DNA from 2 places in the Priestia sp. SRI_019 genome. Region 2 is predicted to be linked to the other one. Evidence: a T-box and tRNA genes for the amino acid it is inferred to sense, from the RefSeq annotation. Region 2 holds a T-box; the other holds one or more tRNA genes.
What was found. The T-box of region 2 lies ahead of pheS (phenylalanine--tRNA ligase subunit alpha). A T-box ahead of a tRNA ligase gene usually reads a tRNA of that ligase, here a tRNA-Phe.
Positions count from the first base shown of each region.

Region 1 (10,635 bases), on a different contig from region 2:
ACGAAGGTTTTTCTGTTTCTTAAATAAGATCTCGCTTGCTTAAACTCAATTGTTCTACCATTTTATCGGAGAGAAGAACTTCTTGTTCTTTTTTATAGAGGTGTGCTATTTATCCACATATGATAAAAGCTGAGGCAGAAGGTTTTACATTTCCTTCTGCCTCAGCTTTTAATAAAAAAATATCCACACGTTCTATTTATGATAAGGTTCATTTCGAATAATACGAAAAGCTCGGTAAATCTGTTCTACTAATACTAGGCGCATAAGCTGATGAGGAAACGTCATCTTTGAAAAAGAAAGGGCTGCGTTTGAGCGTTTCATTACTTCGCTGCTTAAACCAAGCGACCCACCGATAACAAACGCTATTTTGCTTTTTCCGTAGGTAGCTAATGAATCAATTTCTTTTGCGAGTTCCTCGGAAGATTTTTGTTTTCCGTTAATAGCTAATGCGATCACGTGAGTATCGTCTGAGATTTTCGCTAAGATGCGCTCTCCTTCTTTTTGTTTCACCTGTTCCATTTCAGATTCACTTAAGTTTTCTGGCGCTTTTTCATCTGCAAGCTCAATAATTTCTACTTTTGCATAGCTTGATAAACGCTTTAAATATTCTTGAATGCCTTGTTTTAAGTATTTTTCTTTTAGCTTTCCAATGGTTATAATAGAGATATTCACAGGCTATTCTCCTCTCCTTTATCTCTTATCCACAGATATTATCCACATATCCACATGCTATATCCACATTTTGTATAAGAATATTAGTTCCCTACTACATATACAGCTTCATTGTCACAATATTCACAGCTTTTTTTGTCGGTAGAATTTTCTATTTTTTCAAAAACCGGTGCTAGCTCAATCTCATCTACCATTACATCCAGCGCTAGTTCTGTATGTTCTAAACAGCAATATATCTTCATGTATTTATCTTCCTTTCTCTATTCTTTTCAGTAAAAAACCACAGGAGTTTATCCCCTGTGGATAACTTTTCTTTTACTTCATTTGACGTGTTAATTTTACTTCTGTGGATTTCTTTTTGCCGTCCCGATAGAACGTTACGTTCATTTTATCGCCAATTTCTTTTTCAATGTAGAGGTGTTTGCGAAGTGTCGCAATGTCCCTTACTTTGCTGTGATCTAACTCAACAATCACATCATATTCCTTTAATCCAGCTTTAGCAGCTGGCGAACCTTGCTCGACTTTTAGAACAGCGACTCCGTTTACTACATCATGCGGTAACTTAAGGGTTTCTTTTAAATGATATCCTGATACCTCACTTAATGATAGTGTACTAACTCCAAGATACGGACGTCTGACTTCACCATATCGTTCTAAGTCATTAATAATGGGTCTAGCCATGTTAATTGGAATCGCAAGACCAATGCCTTCTACTGCTTCTTGAGCAATTTTCATGGAATTAATACCGATTAATTCACCATCAATATTAACAAGAGCACCCCCGCTATTACCAGGGTTAATGGCGGCATCTGTTTGAATAACTTCTGATTGCCAATCAGGATTTCCATCGCCATTCAAATCTTGAGGAATGACACGGTTAACCCCTGAGACAACTCCTTGTGTAACGGAGCCGGAAAATTGAAGGCCCAGCGGGTTTCCGATAGCAATCACTGGTTCACCAGCTTTAAGCTTATCAGAATTTCCGAAGGTAGCCACTTTTGTCACGTGGCCTGCGTCAATTTCAAGAACTGCTAAGTCCATTAAATCATCGCTGCCAAGAATTTTAGCCGATACCCTTGTACCGTTACTGAAGCTCACTTCAATTTCGTTAGCGCCTTTAATGACATGATAGTTTGTCACAATATAAGCTTTATTGCCTTGCTTTTTGTAAATAACACCTGAGCCCGTCCCGGCATCAGTTCGTTCATCATTCCAAAAGCTTTCAGAGTTCTGGATGTTTACAACTCCTACAACTGCTGCATTGGCTTCAGAAACGGCTTTTGTGACGGCCGTGGTGACGTCAAGAGATACTGATTTTTGAATGGTCGACCCTGTTTGTTCATCTCCATTTTCATCATCCATCCATCCGTATGGCAAAATCCCATTCCTCACCAAGGCTGGCATAAGAAGCAGTACAATAAGTGCACCTATAATAGCTCCAATCAGAGCAGAAGCGAAATATCCTCTGCGGCGTTTAGGCGGCCGACTATTTGGCTCTTGGCCTTCATCATAATGTTCCACACTATCACCGAACCCTTCATTTATCATCGTGAATGTCTGCATTCACGTACTAAATGAAGTTATTTTTCGCTTCCTTTCTAGAGACTATACATAAACAATATCAGTTGGTCTTTTTGGATCTGTATCACATAGGAGAATATTGTCCTCTACATTGATGTCTTTTTGTTGTAACACTTGCGCAACAGACATGCGAGCAATTTCCTTCATGTTATTGTCTTGACTCAAATGCGCTAAGTAAATGCGTTTGGTTTGATCTCCAATCACATCTGCCATTGCAAGAGCCGCATCTTCATTTGATACGTGTCCGACGTCGCTTAAAATTCGTCTTTTAATGCTCCAAGGGTAGCGCCCCATTCTCAGCATTTCAACGTCATGATTGCTTTCAAATACGTACATATCGCTATTTTTAATCGTACCTTTCATGCGGTCACTTACATAGCCGGTATCCGTAATAAGGGTTAATTTTTTAGACCCTTGATGAAAGACATAAAACATAGGCTCTGCAGCATCATGCGAAACGCCAAAAGACTCCACTTCCAATTGACCAAACGATTTCGTTTGGCCAATTTCAAAGTGAAACTTCTGTTCCGTATCAATGTTGCCGATTAAGCCATCCATTGCGTTCCACGTTTTTTCATTTGCAAAAATAGGGAGCTTATATTTACGTGCCAGAACACCTAGTCCTTTAATATGGTCACTATGTTCGTGAGTCACTAAAATTCCTGATAAATCCGGGATATTGCGATTTACTTGTTGAAATAGAGCTTCCATTTGTTTTCCGCTCAGCCCTGCATCAACTAGTAAGGAATGTTCTCCATCACTTACTAAAATCGCATTTCCTGTGCTCCCACTCGCTAGCACGCTGAAATGCAGGCTCATTTATCTCACTCCAAATACTTATTTATTTCCTTTTTTAATAATCTGCCCTTCAAAGGCATTTACAAAATAACTCGTATCTCCATTTACAACAATGTGCCAAGTTGGTGCTAAAACTTGAGAATTTAATAGCGGCAGATCAAACGTATAGTACCCAAACTCTACTTTTGTTACAGAATCTTTCTTTTTCAATTCACCCTTCAAAAACAAATTTTCTAATGCTTTTAAAGGCGTTAAAACATCCTGCTCATCATCTAACGTTTTCACAGAACCTAGCATTGTTTGTTCATAAGAAATAATTTCACCTTTATCATTTAAATGAGCAATAATCATGCCATTTTCATTATCAAAGATTTTATGCTTCTTATATTTTTGAAAGAATGTAACTGTTTTTTTCTCTTTGTCAACATTCCATAGCTCATAATCCTTACCTGAGATCACATACCGTTTTAGAAATTGACTTAGCTTTGCTTCGGGACTTTTTTCAGGTACTGAAAAAGGTTTGTCTAATACGCTTCGAATTGTTTTTTCCTCAAGCAGCGTTGCTTTTTGTTCTTTTAACTTTTTTAAATCTTCTTCTTTAAATAACTTACTTTTAGCATTTAACGACGAAGCTTCCTTCACATCTACAGGTAAATGTTTATACTCAATGCCTTCACTCGTCAATTGTTCTTCAACGCTCGACTCTACAAATAGAGAGTACTGATCTTCTTGATGAGTTTTAAAAATCTGATAGCCTAAGTAAATATTAAGAATCAAGAAAGTGAAAATAAAGATGGTTTTTGTTCTATTCCAATCCATCGTTATCGCCTCCTTCGGTCGGCGGTGCAATTCGATACCACTTGCTATTATAATAATAGAACCAAGAAGGAACGAGTTTGACAGAATTAGAATTAAACTCAACCGTCTTTTCACCGGTTTTCGGCTGCTGTGAGACTTCTTCTAGCTGATAGCCTATTGAAATGTCTTTTAACAGATTCGAGTCAAAGTTTTGGTGTTTTTCAATTAATTGAATCACTTTTTGAGATGACTGCAGCTTTTCTATACTGGAATCCTGTACTCTTACAAAACGATAAAGAGGACGACGGTAATTTAAAATCTCCGCATTTCCCCATCTCTGATATATTTCAGTCATTCCCTGATTGCTGTACACGGGATAGTTATCTTTATAATAACGATAGCTAATTTCTTTTGTAATACGATTCCAGCTGTTGAACCTGTAATTAGATTCCGTCCAGCCGCCGTGGTCATTAACGAAGCTAAAGCTGCGATTTATTAAATTATAATCTTCCATTACCTCGGTCGTGGAATTTACAAGATTCACATATTCCATCACATCTGTCTTCGTATTAACATTAATCACTTTTGTACCTTCGGTGTAGACATCTCGGTTTGTAGACGTTTCTTTCCGTGCATAGTCTGGGTTGTTAAAAAGCGCTTCCTTATATTTCTCAATATCTAAATGCCTCATGCTAGTATAGTAGACTTCACTATTCATCGTGATATTGTTTTCCGGAAGGAAGATATACCGATTTTTGTTTTCTTTATATACAAAGCTCGGGGCATACGTACGTTTCATTTTGTCTTCTAATTCTTTGATATCATCTTTGGCCAAATTCTTGACTGTAACCGAATAAATCTTTTTTTGCTCATAATTCACAAGATACACGCTCACGAAAAAGGAAGGTGTACGCTTAATTTTAATGAGTACACGGTCAAATGTTTGATTAGGCAAAGACGTTTGAGAAAATGAAAAAAGCTGTTGAAATGTTTTCAAAGGCAGCGCGTCTGGATACAGCACTTCAATAGAATTACTTCCATGGACATAATTTAAAAATCCATCAGGAGAAATGGCATCCGAAACGTCCGTCACATTCGAAAATTTCCACTTTTTCATTTCATTTACCCATTTGTTTACATCATCTTCGTCGTGAGACATGTAGTGATTATCGTTTCGATGATAGAGAACTTCTGTTGGAAGAATATGATCTTCTATTTTACTTTTTGAACTCACTTCAACTTCCTGTAAATGTTGATTCTTTGAAATGACCTTATAAGAAGGCTGATACGTCCATATATGATAAGTCATAATTAAACTGGAAGCGACGAGAACAACTAAGATGGCCGTTTTGATATGTTCATATCTCATTCCCATTCGTCATCATTCTCACTTTCAATCGGAAGAGTAAAGTAAATCGTTGTTCCTTTTCCTTCCTGACTATCTGCCCAAATGCGTCCATCATGTGCTTCAATAATTTCCTTGGCAATAGCAAGCCCTAATCCTGTTCCGCCTAATTTACGCGTTCGTGCTTTATCTACACGATAGAAGCGTTCGAAAATTTTAGCTAAATTTGATTTTGGAATTCCCATACCTTGGTCTTTAATGCTCACAACAATTTCATGCGTATGCTGAGCAATTGAAAACGTAATGGTTCCACCTTCAGGCGAATATTTTATTGCATTGGAAATAATGTTATCTAATACTTGTGTAATTTTATCTTGATCGATAGCGACATAGATTGCTTCATTTGGCAAGTCGCGCACGAACGAAATACCTTGTTCTATTGTCATTTCAAAGCGATCAATGATGTAATGATAGAACTTCACAAAATTGATTGGGTCACGACTAAATCGGTAGTCTTGGCTATCTAGCTTAGATAATTGAAGCAAGTCGTTAACGAGACGAATCATTCGTTCTGTTTCTGTTTGCGTTACATTTAAAAATGTTGGAGCTAAGTCCTTATCTTGCCATGCTCCTTCTGCAAGCGCATCTAAATAACTGCGCATCGTTGTTAACGGCGTACGCAATTCATGTGAAACATTCGCTACAAATTCTCGGCGATCTTGATCAATTTTCTCCTGCTCTGTAATATCATGCAAGACAATGATAATCCCGTTAATAAAACCGGTCTCTTTTTGAATAGCGGAAATGGTAGCTCTTAAAATAAAGGGATCGGATTTTGTACTAAAGTCTAAAATTAATGACTCTTGATTAGCAAGCAAGCTTTCAAACGTATGCGTTTCTTCAAGATCTAATAGGGAAACAACTGGGTCAGACAAAACCGTTTCACGTGAAACATTTAGCATAGCTGCAGCTGGATCATTAATTAAAATTACTCTTCCTTTTCGATCCGTCGCAATAACGCCGTCCGTCATATGAGCTAATACCGAGCTAAGCTTACGGCGCTCCCCTTCTGTAGTTGCCTGTGCTTCTTGAAGCTTTCTTGTTAAGTTGTTGAATGTGAGAGCTAGCTGACCAATCTCATCATACCCGTATACTTTAGCTTTTCTCGTAAAATTCCCTTTGGCCATCTCAAGTGCTTGTTTTCTCATTTCAGACATTGGACGAGTAATCGTCTGAGCTAAAAACACGCCTAAAATAGCTGTAATAAAAAGAGCAATCACCGTACCTGCCTTAAAGATCTGATTGATATTACTCATTTGATCGTAAACAGGCTCCATGGAAGCTGTTAAGTAAATAGCCCCTAAGATTTCTTCGCTAGACTGAACTTTTCCATTTTTATTAGTTGAATTTGATTGACTGGCACCTACTTTATCCTGTAAACGAATGGGCTGTATCATAACTCTAATTCGCTGTCCGCTTTGATCAACAAATACATTATCAGAGTTCGTTCCTGCTAACAACGCATTTGTAATCGCTAAATCATTAGTCTTTTTACCTATGATCTGTTGAGGATTTGAGTTCGATGTAGCAATGATTCTTCTATTTTGGTCAATGACTCTTACTTCAGAGATGTCATTCATATCATTTGAAGCTAAATTGGGTCTTGAAGCAAAATCTCGTAAAATAGTCTTTAAGTCTTCCTCAAGAGTGGGTGAATCATCATCACGATTTTTCACCATTTCTTGTCCAATGTTATACGTCAGCAAGTCTGTCCGCTCTTGAAGAGACGTTCGAAAGTTGTTAACTAATTCTTTTTCTAATTGTCGTGCAAAATAGACCCCAATAATTTGCATCGCAATTAAAATGAGCAGCACATAAATCAATACAAACTTTAAATGAATAGATTGCAGGAGCCTTACTTTCTTCATCTAAAATTACTCCTGCTCTGGGCTGCGTAAATAATAGCCTACTCCACGTCTTGTTACAATCCACATTGGATGGCTTGGATTATCTTCAATTTTTTCACGTAACCTTCGAACTGTTACATCTACCGTACGCACATCACCAAAATAGTCATAACCCCATACAGTTTGAAGCAAGTGTTCACGCGTCATGACTTGCCCAATGTGCTTCGCTAAATAATGCAGCAGCTCAAATTCACGGTGAGTCAGTTCAATCGTTTCTCCGCGCTTAGACACGATATAAGCATCTGGGTGAATAACAAGTGCTCCAATCGTTATTTCATTCGTTTCGCTTTCTTCCGTTGGAACAGCTACCTGCTGATGTCTACGTAAATTAGCTTTTACACGTGCTAATAATTCACGCGTGCTAAACGGCTTAGTTACATAATCATCTGCACCTAATTCTAGACCTAAAACTTTGTCAATTTCAGAGTCTTTTGCTGTTAACATGATAATTGGCATATCATATTTTTTGCGCACTTCTCGGCAAACTTCCATTCCATCTTTCTGAGGAAGCATAATATCTAATAAAATCATTTCAGGCTGTACTTCTTCCACTTTTTCAAGTGCTTCTACGCCATCATAAGCACAAAATACTTCATAACCTTCTTTTTGCAAATTAAACTTTAAAATATCTGCAATCGGCTTTTCATCATCTACGACTAAAATACGTTTATCCATGATCATCGTTCTCCTTTATTAGTTGAAGCAAAATATAAAAGATAGTATTCATACTGTTTGAATACCGTAGTTTTATTATACTTGATAACCCTTGAAACGTCACAAGTTCATCCTCTACTATACATGAAGATATATGATTTTCAACCATCTCTAAATACAAAAGTAATATATTACCACAAAAGAGATACAAAGCAAATAACGTTTTCTTTTAAATGTAAATAAAAGAAAAAAGCATGACTTTAAATAAAGTCATGCTTTTTGATGGCTCGGGACGGAATCGAACCGCCGACACAAGGATTTTCAGTCCTTTGCTCTACCAACTGAGCTACCGAGCCAAAATGGCGGTCCCGACGGGAATCGAACCCGCGATCTCCTGCGTGACAGGCAGGCATGTTAACCGCTACACCACGGGACCTCAGTCTATATGCTATATATTAAAAATATTAAAAATGACCCGTACGGGATTCGAACCCGTGTTACCGCCGTGAAAGGGCGGTGTCTTAACCGCTTGACCAACGGGCCACGTTGTAACAAAAGTGAGCCATGAAGGACTCGAACCTTCGACCCTCTGATTAAAAGTCAGATGCTCTACCAACTGAGCTAATGGCTCATGTTATATCTCTTAGCGACGTTTATTATAATAACATGATATTTCCTATGAATGCAATAGTTTTTTTAAAACTTTCTTTTTATTATTGACCTTTTTTAAAAAATCTTGTTAACAAAGCACCAATTACAAATAAAAAAGGTTAGCTCACGAGGAGCTAACCTTTTTTATTTAGCTATATACACCACGTAATACATTTGTTTGTGTACGATCTGGACCTACAGAGAAAATAGATAAAGGAATACCTGTTAATTGAGACACGCGCTCTAAGTAATGGCGAGCGTTATCAGGTAATTCATCTAATGTTTTCACACCCGTAATATCTTCTGTCCAACCTGGAAGCTCTTCATATACAGGTTCACATTCTGCAAGTGTTTTTAAGCTAGCAGGGAATTCTTCCATAACTTCCCCTTTATAACGGTAAGCTACGCAAATCTTTAATGTCTCAATTCCCGTTAATACATCAATTGAGTTTAAAGATAAATCTGTGATTCCGCTAACGCGACGAGCATGACGTACAACTACACTGTCGAACCAACCTACACGGCGAGGACGACCAGTTGTTGTACCATATTCACGTCCTACTTCACGGATTTGATCACCGATTTCGTTTGTTAATTCAGTTGGGAAAGGACCGTCACCAACACGAGTTGTATACGCTTTTGATACACCTACAACGTGTTTGATTTTAGATGGACCTACACCAGAGCCAATTGTTACTCCACCCGCTACTGGGTTTGAAGATGTAACAAATGGATATGTTCCTTGGTCGATATCTAACATAACACCTTGTGCGCCTTCAAATAGTACACGACGTCCTTCGTCTAACGCATCATTTAATACTACTGATGTATCAACAACATATTTTGCAACTTGTTGACCATAATCATAGTACTCATCTAAAATTTCTTCTAATGTAAAGCCTTCTACTTCATACATTTTTTCAAGAAGGCGGTTCTTTTCAGCTAAGTTTTGTGTTAATTTTGCTTCAAATACTTCACGGTCTAGTAAATCGGCAATTCGAATACCAACACGTGCTGCTTTATCCATATAAGCTGGTCCAATACCTTTTTTCGTTGTACCAATCTTATTTTCACCTTTACGTTCTTCTTCAACTTCATCTAATTTTAAATGATATGGAAGAATCACATGAGCTCGGTTACTAATACGTAAGTTTTCTGTTGTTACACCGCGATCATGTAAGTATTTTAATTCTTGAACAAGCGCTTTTGGATCGACAACCATACCGTTTCCAATTACACATGTTTTGTCATTATAAAAAATACCTGAAGGAATTAAATGTAACTTATAAGTTTCACCATTAAACTTAATTGTGTGACCTGCATTGTTCCCACCTTGGTAACGTGCAATCACTTCTGCATTTTCTGATAGGAAGTCTGTAATCTTCCCTTTTCCTTCATCTCCCCATTGTGTTCCTACTACAACGACTGAAGACATATCTTAAGCACCTCCGCTTAGTAAGCAACAGCTCACTACGACATAATTTAACCATGGATAAGTGTATCAATTTATCACGCTAAAGTCAATTAAATCCGAACGATTTAACAAAAGTTATTACAAATATATCGTATTTTGCGGAACGAATGCGATAACAATAAAATAAAACCTCTCAATATGAGAGGTTTTATGCACCAGGCGGCACTCCTGCGTCGTCGAAGCGCCGCTCGAGATTAACGAATTTATTGTACTCTTTTACGAAGGCAAGCTGTACGGTTCCAACTGGACCGTTACGCTGCTTGGCTATAATAATCTCGATAATATTTTGATTTTCTGTATCTTTTTCATAATAGTCTTCACGATATAAGAAAGCTACGATATCGGCATCCTGCTCAATACTTCCGGATTCACGGATATCAGACATCATTGGCCGCTTATCTTGTCTTTGCTCTACTCCACGGGAAAGCTGTGATAAGGCGATAACAGGAACTTCTAATTCACGAGCTAAACCTTTTAACGCACGAGAAATTTCAGATACTTCCTGCTGTCGGTTTTCTCCGCTTCGTCCATTTCCTTGAATGAGCTGTAAGTAGTCAATTAAAATCATCCCAAGCCCGCCTTCTTGTTTCAAGCGACGGCACTTAGAACGAATTTCACCTACACGAATACCCGGTGTATCATCGATATAAATCCCTGCATTGGACAAAGATCCCATTGCCATAGTGAGCTTTCCC
Region 1 covers NZ_JBYCZN010000004.1:330,994-341,628, forward strand. The annotation lists gene AC2YJL_RS22525 (tRNA dihydrouridine synthase) at 1-23, shown strand, start outside; gene rlmH (23S rRNA (pseudouridine(1915)-N(3))-methyltransferase RlmH) at 193-672, opposite strand; gene AC2YJL_RS22535 (CxxH/CxxC protein) at 756-914, opposite strand; gene AC2YJL_RS22540 (S1C family serine protease) at 988-2,220, opposite strand; gene AC2YJL_RS22545 (MBL fold metallo-hydrolase) at 2,278-3,072, opposite strand; gene AC2YJL_RS22550 (two-component system regulatory protein YycI) at 3,091-3,870, opposite strand; gene AC2YJL_RS22555 (YycH family regulatory protein) at 3,857-5,224, opposite strand; gene walK (cell wall metabolism sensor histidine kinase WalK) at 5,215-7,122, opposite strand; gene yycF (response regulator YycF) at 7,129-7,836, opposite strand; tRNA gene AC2YJL_RS22570 (tRNA-Phe) at 8,099-8,171, opposite strand; tRNA gene AC2YJL_RS22575 (tRNA-Asp) at 8,176-8,251, opposite strand; tRNA gene AC2YJL_RS22580 (tRNA-Glu) at 8,287-8,358, opposite strand; tRNA gene AC2YJL_RS22585 (tRNA-Lys) at 8,374-8,446, opposite strand; gene AC2YJL_RS22590 (adenylosuccinate synthase) at 8,615-9,901, opposite strand; gene dnaB (replicative DNA helicase) at 10,089-10,635, opposite strand, start outside.
Region 1: it has a tRNA-Phe gene. The T-box ahead of pheS (phenylalanine--tRNA ligase subunit alpha) is inferred to sense a tRNA for this amino acid. The anticodon was not compared.

Region 2 (10,635 bases):
GTACATTTTATCCTTTCTTTAGGGATTGAAAAAGGATACGCTGATTTAACTGAGTTACCAAATGCAAAAGCAAGCGATTCAAAAACAGCACAATTTTTACAGGTATTTGCACAAGTTGCTGCTTTCGAGCAGGATCAGTCGAAAGAAAACTATGTGGACATGTTTGTATCTTACATGACGCTTGGCGATATGTTTGGTTTTTCCGCTGAACATATTGAAGAAGCGTACGTCTCAAAAAATGAAGTGAATTTTAAGCGCCAAGAACAAGGATACTAGAAATAAAGGGATGGGAAATTTTACTTCAACCTCTTTTTAGCTATAATAGAGGTATACATATGAAAGGGGTAATCCATATGACAAAGTTAGATGAAACATTGACAATGCTTAAAGCACTAACAGATGCAAAAGGAATTCCTGGAAATGAGCGTGAACCGCGTGAGGTTATGAAGAAATATATTGCACCTTATGCAGATGAAGTAACGACGGATGGGCTAGGCAGTTTGATTGCAAAAAAAGTAGGCAACGAACAAGGACCTAAAATTATGGTAGCCGGTCACTTAGATGAAGTAGGCTTTATGGTGACTCAAATTGATGAACGCGGCTTTATTCGTTTTCAAACGGTAGGCGGATGGTGGTCGCAAGTTATGCTTGCTCAACGCGTAACCATCGTTACATCTAAAGGAGAGGTAACGGGGATTATTGGCTCAAAGCCTCCTCATATCCTGCCTCCAGAAGTTCGTAAAAAGCCAGTTGACATTAAAGATATGTTCATCGATATTGGCGCTTCTAGCAGAGAAGAAGTAGCGGAGTGGGGAGTGAAACCTGGTGATCAGGTTGTACCTTATTTCGAATTTACGGTTATGAACAATGAAAAGATGCTGCTAGCGAAAGCATGGGATAACCGTATCGGCTGTGCAATTGCTATCGATGTATTAAAAGCTTTAAAAAATGAAAAACATGAAAATGTTGTGTATGGTGTGGGAACGGTGCAAGAAGAAGTTGGACTCCGAGGTGCAAAAACATCCGCTAACTTTATTGAACCGGATATTGCATTTGCTGTTGATGTCGGTATCGCTGGAGATACACCTGGTGTTTCTGATAAAGAAGCATCTTCTAAAATGGGAGATGGTCCGCAAATCATTTTATATGATGCTTCCATGGTTTCTCATAAAGGACTTCGAGATACAGTGGTAGATGTGGCAGATGAATTAAATATTCCATATCAATTTGATGCAATCGCTGGAGGGGGTACGGACTCAGGTTCTATCCATATTTCAGCTAACGGGGTGCCTGCACTTTCAATTACGATCGCAACTCGTTATATCCATTCTCATGCAGCGATGCTTCATCGTGATGATTATGAAAATGCAGTCAAATTAATTGCCGAAGTAATTAAACGTTTAGACCGAAATACGGTTAACGCAATTACGTATAATTAAAAAAAGCTCATTCTCCTAGGAGAATGAGCTTTTTGCTGTACATAGGAAAAGGCTATTTATTTTAAACCGTTTTCAAGCGTTGTCAGAATTTCTTCTTTTTCTGATTCTGGAGACTTTTCCCAAAGCACCTCAAATAAAACACCAAGTCCAGGGAGCATTTTTTCTTCGCCGCTTTGAATAGCGTCAGAAATTGTAGCTTCAAGCTCTTCTTTTGAGTTTCCTGAAACGTTTGCAATAACAGCATTTCGTAAATTAAGATCCATCATTTTCACCTCAGCTATCGTAAAGTTACCAATAGTTTTTGTTTTCTTTGCGATTTCTATGTACAATAAAGTGAAACTTATCTAATGATTATTGAGCAAAATGTAATCGAACTATTTATTTTTATATAGATAAAGGAGTTATGTTTGTGAAACAAATTGATTCAGTTAAAAATCCACAGGTAAAAGCGTGGAAAAAGCTGCATAATAAAAAAGACCGTGATAAGCAGGGCCTTTTTATGGTAGAAGGCTTTCATTTAGTCGAAGAAGCTATCAAAAATGAGGATTGCGTAAAGGAACTAATTATACGCGAATCGATCGAAGTGCCAGCACAGTGGAACATAGACGGTATCGAAATAACCGTTGTTAACGAAGCAATAATCAAATTATTATCTGACACCGAAACACCTCAAGGAATTATCGCTGTGTGTTTTCAAACGAAGCATGCAGAAATCATTCATACAGCGCAGAAAGTATTGCTTTTAGACGCGGTGCAAGATCCAGGTAACCTAGGTACGATTATTCGAACCGCTGATGCTGGGGGAGTGGACGCTATTATCGTTGGAGAGGGCAGCGTGGATGTGTACAACCCAAAAGTCGTTCGTTCAACGCAAGGAGCGATTTTTCATCTTCCAATTGTAAAAGGTGATTTACTCGAAATGATTTCACTGTTAAAAGAAAGAGGGATAGCGATTTACGGCACGTCGCTACAAAATGGAAAGGTCTATACACACATAAAACCTTCAAACGAATTTGCGCTGATTGTGGGAAATGAAGGAAACGGCGTAAGCGAGAAAGTGCTGGAACAAACGGATCAGAATCTGTACATTCCCATCTATGGAAAGAGCGAGTCGCTAAATGTTGCCATCGCTTCTGGAATCTTACTTTATTATTTACGCGGAATGTAGTTGCATCGAGAACGTGTTTTCACTATAATAATACAATAGTTACATATGTAAAAAACGATGAAAGAGAGCAGTAGCTTATGTCCGTTTATGCAGGGAGAAAATGCCGTGACTGAAAGCATTTTTATAAATGTAATAAGTGAATTCACCTCTTGAGTTGACACTTAGACCATCTTACATAGATGTAAAGGTGTTCCGGAGATTCCGTTAACTTGAATGAAGTGAACTGTATACGTCTGCGTATATAGTTAACAAGGGTGGTAACGCGACTAATCCTCGTCCCTTTTTTGGGAGGAGGTTTTTTTATTTGTCATTTTTTACGTTAAAAGGAGGAATAAGTGATGAAAGAACGTTTACAAGAACTTCAACAAGAAGCAATTGCAAAAGTCGAAGCAGCAAGTGCTTTAAAAGAATTAAACGACGTACGCGTAGCTTATTTAGGAAAGAAAGGCCCTATCACAGAAGTACTTCGCGGTATGGGAAAACTTTCAGCCGAAGAGCGTCCTGTAATGGGAGCACTTGCAAATGAAGTGCGTGAAGCTATTGCATCTAAAATTGAAGAAAAACAAACGGCGTTAGAAGCAGCTGAGGTAGAGCGTAAACTTGCTTCAGAAACAATCGACGTAACGCTGCCAGGACGCCCTGTTAAAGCAGGTACGCATCACCCGCTAACAAGCGTGGTTGAAGAAGTAGAAGATTTATTCTTAGGAATGGGCTATGAAGTAGCAGAAGGACCGGAAGTAGAGCAGGACTACTATAATTTCGAAGCGCTGAACTTGCCAAAAGGTCACCCAGCACGTGATATGCAAGATACGTTCTATATTACGGAAGAAACGCTTCTTCGTACGCATACATCAACTGTTCAAGCTCGTGTTATGAACAAGAATGAAGGCAAAGGACCTGTTAAAATTATTTGCCCGGGTAAAGTGTATCGCCGCGATGACGATGATGCTACGCATTCTCATCAATTCATGCAAATTGAAGGTCTTGTAGTAGACGAAAACATTCGTATGAGCGATTTAAAAGGCACGCTTGAAGTATTTGTGAAAAAGATGTTCGGTGCAGACCGTGAAATTCGTCTTCGTCCAAGTTTCTTCCCATTCACTGAGCCGTCTGTAGAAGTAGACGTATCGTGTGCAAAATGTGGAGGTAAAGGCTGTAATGTATGTAAACAAACAGGCTGGATTGAAATTTTAGGAGCAGGCATGGTTCATCCAAATGTCCTTGAAATGGCTGGATACGATTCAACTAAATATCGTGGATTTGCTTTTGGAATCGGTGTAGAGCGTATTGCTATGTTAAAACACGGCGTGGATGATATTCGTCATTTCTATACAAATGATGTTCGTTTCTTAGATCAATTTAAACAAGTATAAAGGAGGGACTACGATGTTTGTATCTTATCGTTGGTTACAAGAGTATGTTGACTTATCAGGCGTAACGGCAGAAGAGTTAGCAGATAAAATCACAAAAAGTGGAATTGAAGTTGAAGGTGTAGAAAACTTAAATAAAGGCATCAGCGGAGTAGTAATTGGTCACGTTGTAGAACGTGAACAGCATCCAAATGCTGATAAATTAAGCCGCTGTCAAGTAGATCTTGGCGGAGGAGAAATCGTTCAAATCGTGTGCGGAGCACCGAACGTGGCACAAGGTCAAAAAGTAGCGGTTGCAAAAGTGGGAGCTGTACTTCCAGGTAACTTTAAAATCAAGCGTGCTAAGCTTCGCGGTGAAGAATCGAACGGTATGATTTGTTCTCTTCAAGAGCTTGGCATTGAAAGCAAGCTTGTGGCAAAAGATTATCAAGAAGGCATCTTCGTGTTCCCAAGCGATGCTGAAGTAGGAGCGGATGCGCTAGATGCATTAAACTTAAACGATGAAGTATTAGAACTAGGGCTAACACCAAACCGTTCAGACTGCTTAAGTATGTTAGGTGTAGCACATGAAGTGGCTGCTATTTTACGTCGTGAAGTGAAGTATCCGTCAGTAAACGTGCAAACGTCTGATGAGCAAGCAGCTGATTATATTTCCGTTAAAGTAGAGGCAAAAGCAGACAATCCCCTTTACGTAGCGCGCGTTGTGAAAAACGTAAAAATTGCTCCGTCACCATTATGGATGCAAACGCGTTTAATGGCAGCTGGTATTCGACCTCATAACAACGTTGTTGATATTACCAACTATATTTTGCTTGAATACGGCCAGCCGCTGCATGCTTTTGACTATGATCGTCTTGGTTCAAAGGAAATTGTTGTACGTCACGCGTCAGAAGGCGAGAAGTTTGTAACACTTGATGACCAAGAGCGTGTATTAAAAGGCAATCAGCTTGTCATTACAAACGGAAGTGAGCCGGTAGCTCTTGCAGGTGTAATGGGCGGAGCGAACTCCGAAGTAAAAGACGATACGGTAAATGTTCTCATTGAATCAGCTTACTTCAAAGGCTTAACGGTTCGCCAAGCTTCAAAAGACCACGGTCTTCGCAGTGAGGCAAGCGCTCGTTTTGAAAAAGGAATTGATCCTAACCGTACGCGTGTAGCTGCTGACCGCGCAGCAGAATTAATGGCTGAATACGCTTCAGGTGAAGTGGTAAGCGGTAATGTAGAAGTAGATACACTAACTGTGGAACCTGCTGTTGTAGCTGTGTCACTTGGACGTATTAACGATGTGCTTGGTACAGAGCTATCAATGGAAGAAGTACAAGACATTATGAACCGTCTTCAATTTGAAAACAAAGTGGAAGACGAAACCATTGTTGTAACAGTGCCAACTCGTCGAGGCGATATTACAATTGAAGAAGATATCGTCGAGGAAGTAGCGCGTATGTATGGCTATGACAACCTTCCTACAACACTTCCTGTAACAGTGGCAACTCCAGGGAAGTTAACGGAGTATCAGCTTGGACGCCGTAAAGTTCGCCGTTTCTTAGAAGGTGCGGGACTAGCACAAACAACAACATATTCGTTAACGAGCGCTGAAAAAGCTACTCAGTTTGCACTAAATGCAACAAGTACCATTGGTTTAGCAATGCCGATGAGTGAAGATCGCAGCATCCTTCGTCAAAGCTTAGTGCCTCATTTGCTAGAAGCAGTGAAGCATAATAATGCTCGCCAATCGGATTCTATTGCACTATACGAAACAGGCTCAGTGTTCTTGTCTAAAGGTGAAGGAGAATTACCGGATGAGCAGGAGCGTGTAGCTGGGGCAATCACAGGTCTATGGCATGCTCACGGCTGGCAAGGTGAAAAGAAAGTCGTTGATTTCTATGTGATTAAAGGTGTACTAGAAGGGTTATTTGCACAGCTTGGTTTGGAGAAACGAATCTCATATGCTCCCGTTAAAAAAGACGGTATGCACCCTGGACGTACAGCGGCTGTATGGTTAGATGAAAAAGAAATTGGATACGTAGGTCAAGTTCATCCTGTTGCTCAGAAACAGTATGGTCTTCGTGAAACGTACGTATTTGAATTACACCTTCAAGAGCTATTAGCTGCAGATGTCGAAGAAGTTCGTTATTCAGCTATTCCAAGATTCCCATCTATTACACGTGATATTGCACTTGTGGTAGATAAAAACGTTCTTGCAGGAGAAGTTCAGCGCGTCATCTATGCGGTGGGCGGAGAACTTTTAAAAGACGTGACGGTATTTGATCTATATGAAGGAGAGCGTATGGAAGAAGGCAAGAAATCTGTAGCTTTCTCTTTACGTTACTTAGATCCTGAACGTACATTAACAGATGAAGAAGTAGCAAAAGCACATGGTGCAGTGTTAGAGGCTGTAGAAAAAGAATTTGGTGCAACACTTCGTTCATAAGAATAAGAAAAGAGATGTGGATTTCCACATCTCTTATTTTTTAGCTAATTTTAAAGCTTTTTCTGTATTAGCAAAATGAATTTTAGCTAAGGAGTTCAGCGCATTCACGCCATGTTTCTTAATGATTTTAGCAGCGGCGATATCAACTTGTGCGCCAGCTCCGCGAGGAATAACCATCCCGGTCTTTTCCGTCAGCAAATCCATTTGTTTTAAAAATGCGTATCTGGCAATAATGGAAGCAGCAGCTACAGATAAATGAACGCTTTCTCCTTTTGTGCTGAAAAAGACATTTTCTTTGATAATTTCTTTTTCCTTTGCCACATGTTTATAATAGGTGTTTTTTTCGACAAACTGGTCAATCAAAATGGCATCGGGTTTTTCAGGGTCCAATTTTTTTAACACGTTGGATAAAGCTTTGTTGTGTAACAGAGCTTTCATTTTACCTTGTGACATGCCTTTTTCTTGAAATGCATTATACTTTTCGTTATGTAAAACAAGCAAACTATAGGGAATAAACGAAACAAGCTGCTTGGCAATTTCAATGATCTTAGCATCCGTTAACTCTTTTGAATCTCGTACTCCTAATTCTTTTAACAAAGGAAGCTGCTCTTTTTGAACATAGGCAGCAACTACGGTCATAGGACCAAAATAATCTCCCGTCCCTACCTCGTCAGAACCGATGACAGATAGTGAGCTGAAGTTTGATGGGAGGTGTGAGACAGGAGCCTTTTTCGCAGCATCTAAAGGGCCTCCCCACTTAGCCGCTTCTGTTTCAGCTTCTTTTCCTTGAAAAAGTACTTTTCCAGAGCGATACGCAGTGATGGAACAGCCGGGAGTTTTAGCTGCAAAAATACTTCCCTGCGGAAGTTTGGGCTGTAGATAGGATGTGTAATGAATCTTCATTTTAGCTATTTGATCAGCTGATACCTTAATAACAGCATGTGACATAATGCTTCACTCCTTTCGGGGTATTTTAGTTTACTTTATAAGCACTATCCCTTATGATAGCTTAAATATAGATATGTTTCCATTGAAGTCTTCTTCGTGGTATGATAGGGATTAGGATTTTTCGTGGAACGGAGGATTTTCTCGTGTCAAGACAAGATAAAACACGTGCGACAGTTGACATCTTTGGTCAGCAGTACAGCATCGTCGGTAGCGAAAGTACAAGCCATATTCGACTTGTCGCCTCTATAGTGGATGAAAAAATGCGTGAAATCAGTACTAAAAACCCTTCTTTAGATATCAATAAATTAGCAGTATTAACAGCTGTGAATGCTGTACACGAATATATAAAACTGAAAGAAGACTATGAGAGACTTGAACAAAAACTTTATGGAAAAGAGGAATGACTGAGTCAATGCTTAATATCATTTTAATTATATTGCTTCTTTTAGGCTTTGTAACAGGTCTTAAAAGAGGATTTATTTTGCAGCTCATTCATATTGTCAGTTTTGCGGTTTCGTTTATCGTCGCTTATATGTTTAGTGGAGATTTGGCAAGCCGACTTCGCTTGCTGATTCCGTTTCCGGACAATATTCAGCAGCAAAGTGTCGCATCGTTTGTATTTGATTCTGGAACGATAGAAGACGCTTTTTATCGAATGATTGCATTTGCGATTTTATTTTTTGCTACTCACATTGTACTTCGCCTTGCAGGCTCTGTTTTAACGGCTTTAACCGAACTGCCAATTCTGCGCCAGTTAAATAAATGGGGCGGAGGTGCACTTGGATTCGTTGAAGTGTATATCATCGTTTTTATTTTGTTATACATTGGAGCCGTGATTCCTGTAAGTGAAATTCAAACGCCAATTCAACAGTCTTCAATTGCAATCAATATCGTACAAAATACTCCATACTTATCGTCTGCGATTCAAGATTTGTGGACTCAGTATGGTGTAATGTAATGAAATTACAATAGCTTGTTGAGAGGGTGTGTCGAAAGTGTCATAATACTTTTGAGATACCCTCTTTTTTTATCGCAGTCTGACCTGCGGTTTTCACGAGGATAAAAATATGTCTAGATGAAAATTTGGGAGAGTACATATGTCACTCATCATGTTTTTGAAAGTTTCGTTATTATGATAATAGGCTGGTGAAAAGAGATGAATAAAAAGGATATTATTAAATTGTTAGAAACAATTGCTACATATATGGAATTAAAGGGAGATAACCCTTTTAAAATTTCTGCTTTTCGAAAAGCAGCTGCAGCGCTAGAAACGGACGAGAGAACGCTGACAGAGATTGAGGATTTTACCAAGCTCCAAGGGATTGGAAAAGGAACGGCTGCAGTCATTACAGAGTATATGGAAACAAATGAGTCAAGCGTATTAGAAGAACTAAAGCAAGAAGTTCCTGAAGGACTTATTCCTTTGCTTAAGCTGCCGGGGCTTGGAGGTAAAAAAATCGCTAAATTATATAAAGAGCTAGATATTCAAGATATGGAATCACTGCATCAGGCCTGTATGGAAAATCGAGTGCAGGGACTAAGCGGTTTTGGTAAAAAGACAGAAGAAAAAATTATCGCTGCTATTGAAGAGTTTGGGAAGCGTCCTGATCGTTTGCCTCTTGCTTTTATGCTTCCAATAGCAGAAGAAATTTTAGAAGCCCTTAAACAGATGCACAGCATTGAGCGTTTTTCTCAAGCAGGGAGCATTCGCCGCATGAGGGAAACCGTAAAAGATCTTGATTTTATTATTTCAACAGCTGAGCCTCATGTTGTCCGTGAACAGCTAGTATCGCTGCCAAATGTGAAGGATATCATTGCAAATGGAGATACAAAAGTATCGGTAACGTTAGCCTATGAGTACGATGTGTCTGTGGATTTTCGTCTTGTAGAAGATAAAGCGTTTGCCACAACGCTTCACCATTTTACAGGGTCAAAAGATCATAATGTGCGTATGCGTCAATTAGCAAAAGACCGCAGTGAAAAAATTAGCGAGTATGGCGTTGAAAATGCGGAGACAGGCGAAGTCATGACTTTTGAGTCTGAACAAGCATTCTATGAACATTTTGGGCTGTCTTTTATTCCGCCGGAACTTCGTGAAGATGGAACGGAAGTAGATGCATTTGTAAAGCCTCAAACGCTTGTGACCTACGGTGCCGTAAAAGGTGATTTGCATATGCACTCCACGTGGAGCGATGGGGCGTATTCAATTGAAGAAATGGCGGAAGCATGTCGCGCACGAGGCTATGAGTACATGGCGATTACAGACCATTCTCAGTATTTAAAAGTAGCGAACGGTCTAACGCCTGAACGCATTCGTAAACAGCGTGAAGAAATTAATCGTTTAAACGCACAGTTCGATGATTTTACAATACTAGCAGGAATTGAAATGGATATTTTGCCTGATGCAACACTTGATTATGATGATGAACTGCTAGCTGAGCTAGATTTTGTTATTGCGTCCATTCACTCTAGTTTTTCGCAATCACGCGAAGAAATTATGAATCGCTTAAAGCAAGCGTTAAACAATGTTCATGTAGATTTAATCGCTCATCCGACCGGTCGTTTGATTGGTCGCCGCAACGGATATGATGTAGATATTGATATGCTGATTGAATTAGCTAAAGAGACAAAAACGGCTCTTGAACTAAACGCGAATCCAAACCGTTTAGATTTAGCTGCTGAGCACATAAAAAAAGCCCAAGAGGCAGGAGTTAAAATTGCTATTAATACAGATGCTCACAATCTAGACATGCTAGAGCATATGGAAATTGGAATATCTACGGGAATTAAAGGCTGGCTTAAACCAGAAACGGTATTAAATACGTATAGCCTCAAAGAATTAACCGCCTTTTTAAATCGACATAAATAAGCAACAGGAGGAATCAGTTTTGCAATCACGTATTTTTCATGTACTAGAGTTTAATAAAGTTAAGGAACAGCTTCAGAAAAAAGTAGCTTCTTCTTTAGGCCGAGAAAAAGTAGCGAATTTGATTCCCTCGACTCAGTATGAAGAAGTAGTCAAATGGCAGGAAGCAACAGATGAAGCGACAACCGTGCTGCGATTGCGTGGCAACGTACCGCTAGGGGGCATTTTTGACGTTCGATCTAGCGTGAAGCGCGCTGAAATTGGGGGAACGCTAAGCTCTAATGAACTTCTTGATGTAGCAAGCACTATTTATGCTGCAAGACAAGTCAAGCAATTTATTGAGCAAGTAGTGGAAGACGAAGATTTACAGCTTCCAATTATAACTGAACATATCGAAAAATTAATGCCTCTTC
Region 2 covers NZ_JBYCZN010000001.1:156,967-167,601, forward strand. The annotation lists gene AC2YJL_RS00780 (dUTP diphosphatase) at 1-276, shown strand, start outside; gene AC2YJL_RS00785 (M42 family metallopeptidase) at 354-1,439, shown strand; gene sspI (small acid-soluble spore protein SspI) at 1,496-1,702, opposite strand; gene AC2YJL_RS00795 (TrmH family RNA methyltransferase) at 1,843-2,607, shown strand; T-box leader at 2,656-2,891, shown strand; gene pheS (phenylalanine--tRNA ligase subunit alpha) at 2,946-3,980, shown strand; gene pheT (phenylalanine--tRNA ligase subunit beta) at 3,994-6,408, shown strand; gene rnhC (ribonuclease HIII) at 6,442-7,356, opposite strand; gene zapA (cell division protein ZapA) at 7,500-7,760, shown strand; gene AC2YJL_RS00820 (CvpA family protein) at 7,757-8,314, shown strand; gene polX (DNA polymerase/3'-5' exonuclease PolX) at 8,513-10,225, shown strand; gene AC2YJL_RS00830 (endonuclease MutS2) at 10,245-10,635, shown strand, end outside.